Embleya scabrispora: one gene and its partner. The protein of the gene in region 2 interacts with the protein of the main gene of each other region in a pairwise test. Links are inferred from orthologs where the notes say so. Each region holds a gene or a part of one and is shown on either strand. Other genes may lie near its edges.

The links.
Region 1: the proteins of B4N89_RS23875 (region 2) and B4N89_RS28340 interact in binary tests that used the Escherichia coli proteins (3 or more experiments, as listed by UniProt). The link is inferred for Embleya scabrispora from one-to-one orthologs.

The regions. Positions count from the first base shown.
Region 1 is NZ_MWQN01000001.1:6,424,107-6,431,528, reverse strand. Bases 2,834-5,611 are described here. They hold B4N89_RS28340 (YegS/Rv2252/BmrU family lipid kinase), read right to left. Parts: upstream 4,778-5,611; coding sequence 3,890-4,777; downstream 2,834-3,889. Other genes in these bases: tatC (twin-arginine translocase subunit TatC), read right to left, coding at 4,803-5,611; B4N89_RS28345 (DEAD/DEAH box helicase), read right to left, coding at 2,834-3,746. Also shown: B4N89_RS28350 (amidase), read right to left, coding at 1-852; more of B4N89_RS28345, read right to left, coding at 975-2,833; more of tatC, read right to left, coding at 5,612-5,753; Sec-independent protein translocase subunit TatA, read right to left, coding at 5,788-6,069; B4N89_RS28325 (hypothetical protein), read right to left, coding at 6,199-6,426; B4N89_RS28320 (hypothetical protein), read right to left, coding at 6,460-6,663; B4N89_RS28315 (helix-turn-helix transcriptional regulator), read right to left, coding at 6,783-7,422. UniProt on the Escherichia coli protein: In vitro phosphorylates phosphatidylglycerol but not diacylglycerol; the in vivo substrate is unknown.
Region 2 is NZ_MWQN01000001.1:5,397,705-5,405,178, reverse strand. Bases 1,872-4,701 are described here. They hold B4N89_RS23875 (citrate synthase), read left to right. Parts: upstream 1,872-2,556; coding sequence 2,557-3,846; downstream 3,847-4,701. Other genes in these bases: B4N89_RS23870 (PQQ-binding-like beta-propeller repeat protein), read right to left, coding at 3,971-4,701; B4N89_RS51600 (serine/threonine-protein kinase), read right to left, coding at 1,872-2,251. Also shown: B4N89_RS23885 (N-6 DNA methylase), read left to right, coding at 1-261; more of B4N89_RS51600, read right to left, coding at 278-1,871; more of B4N89_RS23870, read right to left, coding at 4,702-6,298; B4N89_RS23865 (MFS transporter), read right to left, coding at 6,689-7,474.

The DNA of each region.
Region 1 (7,422 bases), 1.0 Mb from region 2 along the record:
CGCCGCCGCCTCCTGCGCGGCCCGGGTGCACTCGCCGTCCACGAGCACGTCGGCGTCCACGGGGTTCAGGATCAGCCCGATCCGCAACCGCCCCGGGTCCGTGCCCACCTCGGCGGCGTACGGGCCCACGGGCTGCGGCGCGTGGTAGGGGTCGCCCGGCTCCGGAGTGCCGGTGACATCGAGCAGCGTCGCGCTGTCGCGGACCGTGCGGGTGACCGCGTGCGCCACCGAGAGCCCGGCCCACGACTCGCCGCGGTCGGGCCCGGCGGTGACCCGGCCCCGGCTCGGCTTGAGGCCGAACAGCCCGCAGCACGAGGCCGGGATCCGGATCGAGCCGCCCCCGTCGGTGGCGTGCGCGACCGGCACCATGCCCGCCGCGACCGCCGCCGCCGAGCCGCCGCTGGAGCCGCCGGCGCTGTGATCGAGCCGCCAGGGGTTGTGCGCGGGACCGAACAGGCCCGACTCGGTGGTGGTGCCCAGGCCGAACTCGGGGGTGTTGGACTTGCCCACGATCAATACGCCCGCCACCCGCAACCGGGTGACCAGGGTGCTGTCCCGCTTCGCCGGCGCGCCCGCGAACAGGCGCGAGCCGTTGGTGGTGGGCGTGCCGGCCACGTCGCACTCGAGGTCCTTGATCAGGTACGGCACCCCGGCCAGCACACCGGGCAACAGGCCCGCGACGGCGGAGCGGGCCTGTTCCTCGCACAGCGCGACCACCGCGCCCAGGGCGGGTTCGCGTTCCTTGATCGCGGCGAAGGCGACGTCGAGCACCTCGTCCGCGGTCACCTCCCCGCGGGCGATCAGGCCCGCGAGTCCGGTGGCGTCATGGGACTGATACTCGTCGATCCGCACGGTGGGACCTCCTGGGCTGGGGGAACACGTTCGTCCCGCACCGTACGCGACCGTACCGACCCGGCGTGTGGCCGCTCGGCGGATCGGCACAATCCGGCGCGTCGCGGCGGGGCGCCGCCCGCTCAGCCGACCGAGGAGTAGGCGACCACGCCGCGGCGCAGCCCCTCGATCGCCTTGCGGGCGGTGCCGCCGACCTTGCTGTCGTCGGGCGCCGCTGCGGCGATCTGGCCGAGTACGTCGACCAGTTGCTTGATCCAGCGGACGAAGTCGCCGGCCGGCAGGTCGGCGTCGCCGAGAACCGCGTCCAGGCTCATCCCCGATGCCCACGAGTACGCGGTCCAGGCGAAGCCCAGGTCCGGCTCGCGCAGGAAGTCGAGGTGGTGCTGCCCCTCCAGCGCGTCGAGGTGGCCCCACAGCCGGACCATGTCGACCAGCGCCGACGTCGTCGTCCCGGCCGGCACCTTCGGCGACATCGCGTCGTCGGGCTGACGCGACTCGTACACCAGCGCGGACGCGCACGCGGCCAGCTCCGCCGGGGACAGCTCCTCCCACAGGCCCTCGCGCAGGCACTCCGCGGTCAGCAGGTCCAACTCGGCGTAGATCCGGGCCAGTCGGCGCCCGTCCTCGGTGACCGTGTCGCCCGCCAGGTAGCCCAGGTCGGTGAGCATCGCGCAGACCCGGTCGAAGGTGCGCGCGATGGTGTGCGTGCGGCCCTTCATCCGGCTCTCGATCACCTGCGTGTCCCGCAGCAGGCGGTGGTAGCGCTCGGCCCAGCGCGCGTGCTCCTCGCGGTCGTCGCAGCCGTGGCACGGGTGCTGCCGGATCGCTTGGCGCAGCCGGGCCAACTCGGCGTCGTCGGCGGCCGGCGAGCGCTGCTTGCGCCCCCGGGGGTGGTCCACGTGGCCGGCCTTGGTGCGCAGCGAGGATGCCAGGTCGCGGCGGGACTGCGGATTGCGCGCGTTGAACGACCGCGGGATGCGCAGCCGGTCGATCGCCTCGACCGGCACGGGGAAGTCGATCCCGGCCAGCCGGCGGACCTGGCGGTCCACGGTGAGCACGAACGGGCGCGGCCCCTCCGGGCCCTGGTCGGTGCCGGGGTCCAGGATCACGGCCAGGCCCGCGTACTTGCCGGTGGGCACCATGATGATGTCGCCCGACTTGAGCTTCTCCAGCGACGCGGCGGCCGCGGCCCGGCGCTGGACGGCGCCCTCGCGGGCCAGTTCGCTCTCGCGGTCCTTGAGCGCGCGCCGCAGGCTCCCGTATTCGGCGAAGTCGCCGAGGTGGCAGGTCATCGCCTCGCGGTAGCCGGCCAGGCCCTCCTCGTTGCGCTGCACCTGGCGGGTCAGCCCGACCACCGAGCGGTCCGCCTGGAACTGCGCGAACGAGGTCTCCAACAGCTCGCGCGAGCGGTGCCGGCCGACCTGGCCGACCAGGTTGACCGCCATGTTGTAGGACGGCTTGAAGGAGGACCGCAGCGGATACGTGCGGGTGCCCGCCAGGCCGGCCAGGTGGGCCGCGTCGAAGCCCTGGTGCCACAGCACCACCGCGTGGCCCTCGATGTCGATGCCGCGTCGCCCGGCGCGGCCGGTGAGCTGGGTGTACTCGCCCGCCGTCAGGTCGGCGTGCGTCTCGCCGTTCCACTTGACCAGCTTCTCCAGCACCACCGAACGGGCGGGCATGTTGATCCCCAGGGCCAGCGTCTCGGTCGCGAAGACCGCCTTGACCAGGCCCTTGACGAACAACTCCTCGACGACCTCCTTGAAGGTCGGCAACATGCCCGCGTGGTGTGCGGCGATGCCGCGCTGGAGCGCGTCGAGCCAGGAGTGGTAGCCCAGGACGTGCCGGTCCTCGTCGGGGATGCCGGTGGTGCGCGCCTCGACGATCGTGCGCACCTCGGCCCGCTCCGCGTCGCCGTTGAGCCGCAGACCCGCGTGCAGGCACTGCTGGACCGCGGCCTCGCAGCCCTTGCGGCTGAAGATGAAGGTGATCGCCGGCAGCAGGCCCTCGGCGTCGAGCCGGTCGATCACCTCGGCGCGGCTGGGCGTCCAGATCCGGCTGCGCACCGGCCGGGTCTCCTGGCCGCGGTTGCGCCGGTAGCGGTCCTGCGGGCGACCGGCCCGCTCGCTCTCCATCCGCCCCAGGCGCACCAGCTCGGGGTTGACCTCGGTGTGGTTCTCGTCGGTGAACAGGTCGTAGGTGCGGTTGCCCGCGATCACGTGCTGCCACAGCGGCACCGGGCGGTGCTCGGAGACCACGACCTCGGTGTCGCCGCGCACGGTGCCCAGCCAGTCGCCGAACTCCTCGGCGTTGCTGACCGTCGCCGAGAGCGAGACCAGGGTGACCGATTCGGGGAGGTGGATGATCACCTCTTCCCACACCGCGCCGCGGAAGCGGTCGGAGAGGTAGTGCACCTCGTCCATGACCACGTAGCCCAGGCCCGCGAGCGCGTTCGAGGACGCGTAGAGCATGTTGCGCAGGACCTCGGTGGTCATCACGATCACCGGGGCGTCGGCGTTGACCGAGTTGTCGCCGGTGAGCAGGCCCACGTTGGCCGCGCCGTAGAGCTTTTGGAAGTCGGCGAACTTCTGGTTCGACAGCGCCTTGATCGGCGTGGTGTAGAAGCACTTGCGGCCCTGTTCGAGGGCCAGGTGCACGGCGAACTCGCCGACCACGGTCTTGCCCGAACCGGTGGGCGCGGCGACCAGGACCCCCTTGCCGGCCTCCAGGGCGCGGCAGGCCTCGACCTGGAAGCCGTCGAGGCCGAAGGGGTACTGCTCGCGGAACGCGTGCAGACTCGTGCGTTCGTCGGCGGCACGGCGCCGGGCGGCCGCGTAGTGCTCGGCCGGGGACATCTGGGTATCGCGGTCCGTGCCGCGTGCGGGATCGAGAGGCATCTCGTCAAGCAGACTACCGGCCGCGACCGACGACTGTGATCACCTTTTTTCGATCTTGCCGACCGCCGGGTCGAACGATCGACCGAGGCACACCCGTACGATCCGCCCCCGCCGGGTCGACCCCGCCGCGTTCGGGGCCCGGCTCACCCGGCCGGAGCCGGAACCAGCGCCCGCACCGCGGCCGGTACGCAGTCCGCGGTCAGCGGCAGCGCGCCCAGGCGCTCTCCGTCGGCCCAGCCGCTGAGCCCGCGCGCGGTCAGTGACACGGTGGCGGCCCGGTGCACGGTGACCAGGGGATGGCTCACGTGCCGCCCGCCGTAGACCTTGGGGAACACCCGCAACAGTTCGGCCCGCCCACACGCGGCCACCACCGTTATGTCGAACAGCCCGTCGGCGAGATCGGCGCCCGGGCACATCCGCATGCCGCCGCCGTAGGAGCGACCGTTGCCGACCGCGATCAGCGTGGCCTCGACCCGGAACGGCTTGCCGTCCAGTTCCAGCTCGTAGTCGATCGCCTTCAGCGCGCCCAACTCGCCCAGCAGCGCCGCGTTGTAGCGGGTCCGCCCGCCCGCCCAGGTCATCCGGTTGGCCCGCTCGTTGACCCGCGAGTCGAAGCCGGTGCACAGGATCGTGCCGAACCAGCGCTCGCCGACCCGGCCCAGGTCCACCGGGCGGATGTGCCGATCCGCCACCACGCGGGCCGCCGCGGCCACGTCGCCCAGCGGCACATCCAGCGCGCGGGCGAAGTCGTTGCCGGAGCCGATCGGTATCACGCCCAGCGGCGTCGGCGTGCCGGCGACCGCCTGCAGCGCGGCCGCGACCGTGCCGTCGCCGCCGACCGCGACCACCGCGTCCACACCCGTGCGCACCACCGCACGCAGCCGGGCGATGCCCTCCGCGACACCGGGAGCCGACACCTGGTGCGGCGTCAGCCCCCGGTCGCGCAGCAGGTCGGCGGCGATCGACGCGGCCTTCAGGCCGCGCCCGCGGCCCGCGGTGGGGTTGACGAATATTGCGATCTCCCGAGACACAAGGCGCGAGAGTAGCCCACCGGACTCAGGTGATGTCGTCCACCCTGGTGGCGGAACCGGGGCCCGAGTCGTCCCCGACCGCGCTCGGACGCTCGACGGGGCGTACCGAGGTGTCCAGGACCGACGCCTCGTCGTCGTCGAGGTCGGCGCCGAGCACTTCCTCGCGCCGTTTGCCGCGTCGGCGGTCGTTGATCCAGGCCACGATCAGCGCGATCCCGTACAGGATCGTGATCGGGATGGACAGCAGGATCATCGTCAGCGGGTCCGTGGTGGGGGTGGCCACCGCGCCGAAGACGAAGATGCCCATCACCACCCAGCGCCACCAGCTCGCGAGTTGCTTCGCGGTGACGACCCCGCCGATGTTCAGCATGATCAGCACGAGCGGCAGCTCACAGGCGATGCCGAAGACCACGACCATGCGGATGACGAAGTTGAGGTAGTCGTCCAACTGGATCTGGTTGCTGGCGTCCGCGAGGGTGAAGTCGAGGAGCACCTGCAGGGCGTGCGGCAGGATCCAGTACGAGAAGTAGGCGCCGCCCAGGAAGAGCGGGACACCCACGCCGACGAAGGCCAGCGAGTACTTCTTCTCGTGCTTGTGCAGCCCCGGCGCCAGGAAGGCCCACATCTGGTAGAGCCAGATCGGTGAGGCCGCGATGATGCCGGTGGCCAACGAGATCTTCAAGGCCATCGAGAACGGCGAGAGCACGCCCTGCTGGACCAGGACGCCCTGGCCACACTTGGTGACGCCCGTGCCCTTGACGTCCTTGAGATCGCAGACGGGATGGACCAGGAAGCGGCCGATGTCCTCGTAGAAGAACGCGGCGACGATGGTCACGACGATGATGGCCAGGAGCGCCTTGACGAGGCGATTGCGCAACTCGCGCAAGTGCTCCATCAGGGGCATGCGCCCCTCGGCGTCCTTGATCTTCTTTTGTTTCGGGCCGGACTGTCGTCCGCGCCCTGCCTTGTCAAGCACCTTGAGGGCCGACTCCTATAGGGCGCGTACGGACTCAGCGACGGTTGTGGTCGGGCTCGCCGACCGGCCGCGCCTCGTTCACATCGCCCGGAGCGGCCGAGATGGTGCGCGGCGGCGCCTCGGTGGTCTTGGCGCTCTTGTCGGACGCGGGGGCCTCGGCCGCCCCGTCCTCCTTCATCGCCTTGGTCTCGCTCTTGAGGATGCGCAGCGAGCGACCCAGCGCCCGCGCCGTGTCCGGCAGACGCTTGGCGCCGAACAACAGCACGACGACAACCAGGATCAGGATGATCTCGGGCCAACCGAGCTTGCCAAACATAGTCAGTACCTCATTGCCGGGGCCGGGGGGTTACGGGTTCGATCGTACGCCGGTGCGGATGACGCACGTGCAACGCAATGGTGGCGAACAACTGCACCGGGCGTAACCCCCAGGGGTCACGCGGGCGAATCAGTGCCGGTGCGCGGACGCGGACCGCGCGTGCGGTACGACGTCGTCTCGCGCCGCGGGGCGGCCCGCCTCGTCGAGTTCGGCCGCCGCCACGGACAACCGGTCGGCGGCGTCCGCGACCGTTTTGCCCAATCGGCGTACGTCACCGAACAACCGCACGGCGAACCAGGCGAGGACGCCGAGTCCGACGAGCACGAGCACGAGGAAGAGCAGGACCCACGGCAACATGCGGCGACCCTAACAGCCCGCGGAGGCCCCGCTTCAGCGTGCCACCTGCATGGACGACACCCCGCCGTCGGTGAGCAGTTCGACGATGCGCTCACCGGCCGGGCGGCGCACCGAGTCCGCGCAGGTGGGGCAGCGGAAGAGATAGAAGGACTTGTTCGGTCGCAGCACCAGCCGTAGCTGATCCGCCGTCAGCTCCACCCGTCCGCATACCGGGCAGCGCGCCGTGAACGTCGACACCGTGGGCCTCCTCGCAAGGTCGGGAAGGTTGTCGTCGGTGGTACCGGGAGGTGCCGGCGGGCCGGATCCGGGGGCGTGTGCCGTTTTTGGACAGTCGCCCCCGGACCCGGCCGCTCGGTCTATTCCGCGTAGGCCGCGAGCGCGGCCGACGCGGTGCGTCGTACATCGTCGACCAGCTCCGGCGGGGAGATCACCCTGCCGTGTCCGCCCAGACGCAGCGCCAGCCGGCGGATCCCGGCGGGGTCGGGCGTGCGCAGGGTCAGGCGCAGACCGCCGTCGGCCAACTCCTCGACCTTGTCGTAGCGGTAGTACTCGGTGACCCAGCGTCCGCCGGGCCCGAGTTCGAGCACCACCTCGATGCCGTCGGCGGCGGTCGGCGCGAAGCCGTCGGCCAGGTCGAGCGGTTCGATCGGCTGCGGCTCGGACGCCTCGTCCAGCAGCACCGCCTCGGCGACCCGGTCGAGGCGGAACAACCGGCGCCCCTCGGCCTGGCGACACCACGCCACCAGGTAGGTGTGTCCGTCGACCAGGACCAGGCGGATCGGGTCCACCTCGCGCTCGGTGATCTCGTCCCGGCGCGGCACGTAGTAGCGCAGCCGCAACCGGCGCTTCTCGCTCACCGCGCGGTCCATCGTGGCGAACGCCGACTCCTGGGCCGCGTCGTCGCCCTCGAACTCGACGGTCACCCCCTCGGCGGCGCGCGCCGCCTCGCCGGCCGCGTCCTCCAGCTTGGCGGTCACCCGGCCGAGCGCGACCTTG
Region 2 (7,474 bases):
GATCCGTGGTTCCTGGCCGGGTTCCTGACCGACCCGGCGCACGCGCGGCGGGCCGGCTACGGCTCCAGCATCGTGCGGGTCGACGTGCGGCGGATCGAGATCCCGCTGCTGCCGCCGGAGCGGCAGCGGGCGTACGGGGAGACCTTCCGCGCGCTGCGCATGTTCGTCACCGACCTGCGCGGCGCCGCCGCGCTCGGCGAGGATCTGGGCCGGGGCCTGCTGGAGGGCCTGACCGCGGGGCTGCTCCGACCGCCGGGGTAGCCGGTACGGCGGGCGCTCAGCGCCCCTCCAGGGCCCGCAGCACGCGCCGGGAGCGGTCGGCGGGCGCGGCTGCGCGGAGCGGGCCCGAAGGGGTCAGCCCGGCCGCCGCGCCGGTCCAGTCGGGGCCGGTGTAGCACCGCACCAGGGCCTCGGCGGCGGTGCGGTGCACGTCGCCCATCGAGTACAGCTCCTCGCCCGGGACGATGCGATGGCGCCGCCGCCCGGCCGAGCGCGCCTCCCGCTCCGGCCACCGCGCGTGCACCACCAGGCGCGGCTCGTCGATCGGCTCCGGCGCGGCCAGCGTGGAGAAGGACAGCGTGTACGGGAGCAGCGGGCCGACCAGGTCGCACAGGCCCCACAACACCGCCTCCGGGTCCGGTACGCCGTCCGCCTCGGACAGCGCGAAGGTCTCGTCGGGTCGGGCGAGCACCGCCGCGACCACGTCCGTCAGCACGTCGGCGGATGTGCCGGCGCGGGCCCGCAGGCGGGGCGCGCAGCGGGCCAGTTCGGCGTCGAGCACCTTCGGGTCGAGCCGCGGCGAGGGCCGGCCGGTGGGCTGCTCCAGGCCGGCCGGATCCCCCGAGGCGGCGCCGAGGGCGAGCGCGTGCCGGGGGCCGGCGAGCGAGACCGCGGCGGGGTCGGCGCGGGCCGGGGCCATCAGCACCAGCGCGCGGCCGGGGGTGCGCCGGATCAGCGTCGGGCGACCACCGAGCGGGCCGAACCGGACCGCGGGCCGGTCGGCCGCGCGCCCTGCGCCGGGTTCGGGGTCGATCATCGGCGCCAGCACCGGGTGCCACCGGCGCAGGTCGGCGTCGGCCAGGGACGAGGCGAGCACGCCGGCCGGTCCCGCTCCGGGCAGGTCGTACAGGATCCGGTCCAGCATCGGCGCCCGCGCCGACCGGTACGGCTCGCGCGTGTAGGGCCGGGTGGGGCCGGGCGCGGGCATCGGCCGGGTCGGCTCGGCGGGCGACGGCCGATCCGGTCCGGTGCGGTGGGCCCCGCCCTGGCGCGGCCGCTCGGGCGTGGGCGCGCGCACCGCCTCCGGCTCCGGCGCGGGGCGCGGGGCGCGCGGCCGGGGCGTGTCCACGCCGGGCCGGATCCGCCGCTCGTGCTCGTGCAGCAGGTCCAGCACCGGCCGGGGCAACCACGCGGCCGCCTCGTACGGACGCCGACGGCCGGTCAGCAGCTCGGCGAAGTCGGCCACCACCCGCTCCGGGGTCGGCCGCCGATCGGCCCGGCGGCGCAGGCACGATTCGACCAGCGGCAGCAGCTCCGCCGGCAGCCCGCTCAGGTCCGGGTCGCGGTTGCGCACGGCGCTCATCACCCGCATCGCACTGCCCTGGTACGGCGCGTGCCCGGCGCCCGCGAACAGCAGCGTGGCGCCCATCGCGTACACGTCGGAGCGGACCGTGCCCGATTCGCCCTCGACCTGCTCGGGGGCCATGTAGGCGATGGTGCCGACCAGGTTGACGGTGTCCTGGTCCTGGGCGAGGGCGAGCCCGAAGTCGATCACCTTCGGCCCGTCCAAGGTGACCAGGATGTTGCCGGGGGCCAGGTCCCGGTGCACCAGACCCGCCCCGTGGATCGCGCCCAGCGCCTCGGCCACCCCGGCGGCCAGCCACCGCACCGCGTCCGGCGGCAACGGGCCGCACTCGTCGACCACCTCGCGCAGCGACGGCGCCGGCACGTACGCGGTGGCCAGCCAGGGCCGCGCGGCCGCCGGGTCGGCGGCCACCACCGCGGCCGTGAACACCCCGCTCACCAGCCGCGCCGCCTGGACCTCGCGGGCGAACCGCCGCCGGAAGTCCTCGTCGTGGTCCAACTCGGCCAGGATCGTCTTGATCGCCACCAGCCGACCCGCCGGGGACAGCCCCAGGAAGACCCGGGCCATGCCGCCGCGGCCGAGCCGGGACAACACCCGATAGGGCCCGATCCGGCGCGGATCGTAGGCGTCCAGGGGCGCCGGCCCCCGTCGTCCGTCGTCGGTCACGCCACGTCCCCCCGGCCGCCCCATCGTGTGCCCCTCATCATGACGCCGCATGGGTGACCCCCGAAGCGGGAAGCCGAAACACAGGGCACCGTCGCGCCCCGAGTCGGCGGTGACCAAGGGCGTTGCGACCCGGCACCCTGGGTCAGGTGACGCGGCTCACGGTTTGTCGCCCAGGTGGGAGGTGGCTGCGAGGCCGCCTCGTGCGCCTGCTATTCGTACTGATGCACACATGTCACAAAGACCGGAACCGCACGGACACGATCCGGGTGGCTGCCGGAGCCTGAGCCGAGAAGTAGGGGACCCCCATGAGCGAGGACTCGGTAGTACTGCGCCACCAAGGAAACGAGCACACCTTCCCGCTGATCGAGGGCACCATCGGCGACACCGCCATGGACATCTCGACGCTGCGCGCAAAGACGGGGCTGGTGACCTACGACGGAGGGTTCGTCAACACCGCCGCGTGTAAATCGGCGATCACCTTCATCGACGGCGAGGAGGGCGTCCTCCGCTACCGCGGCTACCCGATCGAGCAGATCGCGGAGCAGGGGACCTTCCTGGAGACGGCGTATCTGCTGATCTACGGCGAGTTGCCGTCGGTGAGCGCGCTGGACAACTTCCGCGACGAGATAACCCAGCACACGCTGCTGCACGAGGACGTCAAGCGGTTCTACGACGGCTTCCCGCGCGACGCGCACCCGATGGCGATGTTGTCGTCCGTGGTGTCCGCGCTGTCGACGTTCTACCAGGACAGCCACAACCCGTTCGACGAGGAGCAGGTCCGGCTCTCGGCGATAAGGCTGCTGGCCAAGCTGCCGACGATCGCGGCCTACGCGTTCAAGAAGTCGGTCGGCCAGCCGATGCTCTACCCGGACAACTCGCTCGGCTACGTCGAGAACTTCCTGCGGATGACCTTCGCCGTCCCGGCCGAGTCGTACAAGGCCGACCCGGTCGTGGTGGACGCGCTGGACAAGCTGCTCATCCTGCACGGCGACCACGAGCAGAACTGCTCGACCTCGACGGTGCGCCTCGTCGGCTCCAGCCAGGCGAACATGTTCGCGTCCATCTCGGCCGGCATCAACGCGCTGTGGGGCCCGCTGCACGGCGGCGCCAACCAGCAGGTGCTGGAGATGCTGGAGCAGATCAAGAACGACGGCGGCGACATCGACGCGTTCGTGAACAAGGTGAAGAACAAGGAGGACGGCGTCCGCCTGATGGGCTTCGGCCACCGGGTGTACAAGAGCCGCGACCCGCGCGCGACGATCATCAAGAAGGCCGCCGACGACGTCCTGTCCCGGATGGGCAAGAAGGACGAACTGCTCGACCTCGCGATGCAGTTGGAGGAGCGCGCGCTGGCCGACGACTACTTCGTCGAGCGCAAGCTCTACCCGAACGTGGACTTCTACACCGGGCTGATCTACCGGGCGATGGGCTTCCCCACCGAGATGTTCACGGTGCTGTTCGCGATCGGCCGGCTGCCGGGCTGGATCGCGCACTGGCAGGAGATGATCGCCGACCCGAAGGCCAAGATCGGCCGTCCGCGCCAGGTGTACACGGGCGTCGCGCTGCGCGACTACACCCCCATCGGTGCGCGCTGACCCGGATCGAACACCCGACGACGATCCCGGAGTCGAAGCTCGCGAACCGCGGTTCGCCGGCGACGGCTCCGGGATCGTCGCGTGTCGCGGGGGTCGGGGGCGGGCGCGTTCGCCCGCCCCGCGCTCAGCCGTTGGTCCCGGCCGACGGGCCCTTGCCGGTGACCGCGTCCAGGACGTACAGGTGGCGGTCGGCGCTGCCCACGAAGAGCAGGCCGTCGGCCACGATCGGGGAGGTCACCCGACCGCCGGTGGTGAACCGCCAGCGGGGCTCGCCGCCCATGCCGACCGCGAGCACCGAGCCGTTGCTGCTGCCCGCGTACACCATGTCCTCGGCGACCACGGGCGAGGTGACCCAGCCCTCGGCGCCGTAACGCCACACGCAGCGCGTGGTGTTGACGTCGACCGCGTACAGGCCGCCGTCGCCGCTGCCGAAGAAGGACAGGTTGCCCGAGGTGGCCGGTTGGGCGACCGGGCCGCCCGCGCCGAACCAGCCGCGCATCGCGCCGTCGCCGGCGTTGAGCAGGTACAGGTACTGGTCGGTGCTGCCGACGTGCACGATCCCGTTGGCCACCGTCGGCGAGGACACCCAGCCGCCGGTGGGGAAGCGCCAGCGGCACCAGCCGGTGGCCGCGTCCAGCGCGTAGACGCAGCGGTCGCTGGAGCCGAAGTACACCGTGCCGTCCACGACGGTGGGCGAGGTGGCCCAGCCGCCGGTGGGGAACCGCCAGCGACAGCGCCCGGTGGCCGCGTCCACGGCGTAGAGCGCGTTGTCGCTGGACCCGAAGTAGACGGTGCCGTCGGCGACCACGGGGGCGGCCACGACCTCACCGCCGGTGGGGAAGCTCCAGCGCCACTGCCGCGAGGTCAGTTCCAGGGCGTAGACGTGGTTGTCCTGGCTGCTGAGGTACATCAGCTCGCCGTCCACGGCCGGCGGGTGCGACCAGCCCGAGGAGTCGAACCGCCACTCGCGCGTGGCCAGATGCAGGGTGTGCAGCCCGTTGTCGTTGCTGTGCACGTGTACGCGGGCGGTCCGCCCGGAGCCCGCGCGCACCGGCGGGGTCAGGATCTCGCCGGTCGCGGCGAACCGCCACACCGGCGCGGCCTCCATGCCGCCGGTGGGGGTGCGCGGCGGCGTGGGGTGCTGGCGGGGCACGTCGGGACCGCTCTCCGGCCACGTGACCGGAGAGTTGGGTATCGGGGCGGGCGGCCGGGCCACCCGCTCGGTCGGCAGCGCCGGCGAAGGCGAGGACGTGGACACCGGTCGTCCCGAGACCGGTCGCGAGCCGCCCGGCGGGCCGCCCGTGGGCGAGTTCGTCGGCGGGGCCGGCGGCCGGGGCGGCGGCTTGCGGGTCGGGTTCGTCGGCGGACGCTGGGGCGGCGGTGGCCGGTGGGTCTCCGGGCGCGGCGCCGGACGCGGCTCCTGGCGCACCTGGTTGGGCAGTTTGCCCATGTTGTTCGGGTCCGGACGCACGTTCTCCGGCAGTTCGGGCCGCTGCTCCCCGTCGGGCTCGACGAGTTCGCGGACCGGCGGCGTGCGCGGGCCCATCGTGGGCCGGTACTGGCTCTCGAACCGCTGCACCATCGCCGACGCGTTGTCGGGCAGTTGGCTGTCCGCGTCGCTGTCGTCCAGGAGCGGGGCGAGTTGGTTGAGCAACTGGGTCGGGCTCGGCCGGTGTTCGGCGGCGCGCTGCATACACAGGTTGACCAGGCCGGTCAGCTCGGTCGGCAGCCCCTCCAGGTCCGGCGAGCCGGTGACCAGGCGCAGCAGCGCCTCGGCGGGCTTGCGGTCGGGGTAGGGCGAGTGCCCGGTGGCCGCGTACACCAGCGTGGCGCCGAGCGAGAACATGTCGCTGGCGGGGGTGATGTCGCGCACGCCCTGCGCCTGTTCGGGCGACATGTACGCCGGGGTGCCGACGGCGACGCCGGTCATGGTGAGCGAGCCGAAGTCGGCGGCGCGCGAGATGCCGAAGTCGATCACCTTGGGGCCGTCGCTGGCGACCAGCACGTTGGACGGCTTCAGGTCGCGGTGTACCAGGCCGGCGGCGTGTACGGACTCCAGCGCCTCGGCGATGCCGGCGGCCATCCAGCGCACCGCGCGCGGCGGCAGCGGGCCGCAGGCGCGCACCAGCGACTCCAGCGAGGGCGCGGGCACGTACGCGGTGGCCAGCCACGGCACCGCGGCGTCGGGGTCGGCGTTGACCACGGCGGCGGTGAACACGCCGCTGACCCGGCGGGCCGCGGCCACCTCCTGGGCGAAGCGCGCGCGAAAGCCCGGGTCGCCGCCCAGCTCCGAGCGGATGGTCTTGATCGCGACCAGTCGCCCGAAGGGCGAACGCCCCAGATAGATACGGCCCATGCCGCCGGCGCCGAGTCGGCCGAGCACCGCGTAGGGGCCGATCCGTTCCGGATCCCCCTTGGCCGGTGGCTCACCCGGCCATCCGTGTTCCGTCACAATCCCCCCGAAGTCGCTCCACCGCCCATCATCCCCGCCGAGCGGCTGTTTCGACAGGAACAGGCGGGAGGAGTGCCACGGCGCCGGTCGTCCCGTCGTCGCGATAGAGGTGCCCCGGGGCGGAGCACCCGCTGCCTGTCGCAGGGTACCCGCCTGCTCGCTCCGCCGCCCACGCCGCGTCCCGCTTGGACCGAAACACGGGGGAATCCCCCAGGCATCGAACACGAAGAGTGGCCGGCGAAGCGGAAATTACTCCACTGATCGGTTCTTTTCGGACGTGTCGCACTCTCGGACCGCGAACACCCGGGCCGGTTCGTGGGAACCGGCCCGGGTGTCGAGGTGTCGACGGGCGAGCGGAGGACCGCCCGGCGACGACGGCTGATGCCCGTCCTAGTGCAGACCGCCGGTGGTCTCGGCGGGCAGCTCCGACTTGTCGACCCGCAGTACCGCGACGGCGATCACTGCGGCGACGGCGAGCAGGATGCCGGCGGTCATGAAGCCCGCCGTGTAGCCCTCGGTGAGGGCGGCCTTGATCGCGTGCAGGTCCGGGGCCTTGCCGCCGAGCTTGGCCACCTCGTCCCGCAGCTTGTCGTCCTTGGCGCTGGAGTAGATCGTGGTCAGCACCGCGATCGCCACGGCGCCGCCCACCTGCTGGGTGACGTTGAGCATCGCGGATCCGATGCCCGCGTCCTCCGGGGCGATGCCGGCCACCGCGGTGGCCATGATCGCGACGAAGATCAGGCCCATGCCCAGACCGAAGATGATCATCGCGGGCAGCAGGCCGGTGACGTAGCCCGAGTCGACGTCGAGCATCGCGTAGTAGAACAGGCCGACCGCGGCCAGGACCGGACCCACGGTCAGCAGCACCCGCGGGCCGATCTTCGGCAACATCACGCTGGTGAACTGGGCCGAGACCATCACGCCCGCGCACAGCGGGAGATAGGCGAGACCGGACCTGATCGGCGAGTAGCCCGCGACGAGCTGCATGTAGAGGGTGATGAAGAAGAACGAACCCATCATGCCGCCGGCGGCGAGCGCCATCACCACGTAGCTGGCGGAGCGGTTGCGGTTGCGGAACAGCCGCATCGGCATGAGCGGTCGCTCGACCTTGAGCTCGATCACGATGAAGGCGGCGATCAGCACCGCCGACAGGGCCAGCGAGCCGATGGTCAGCCC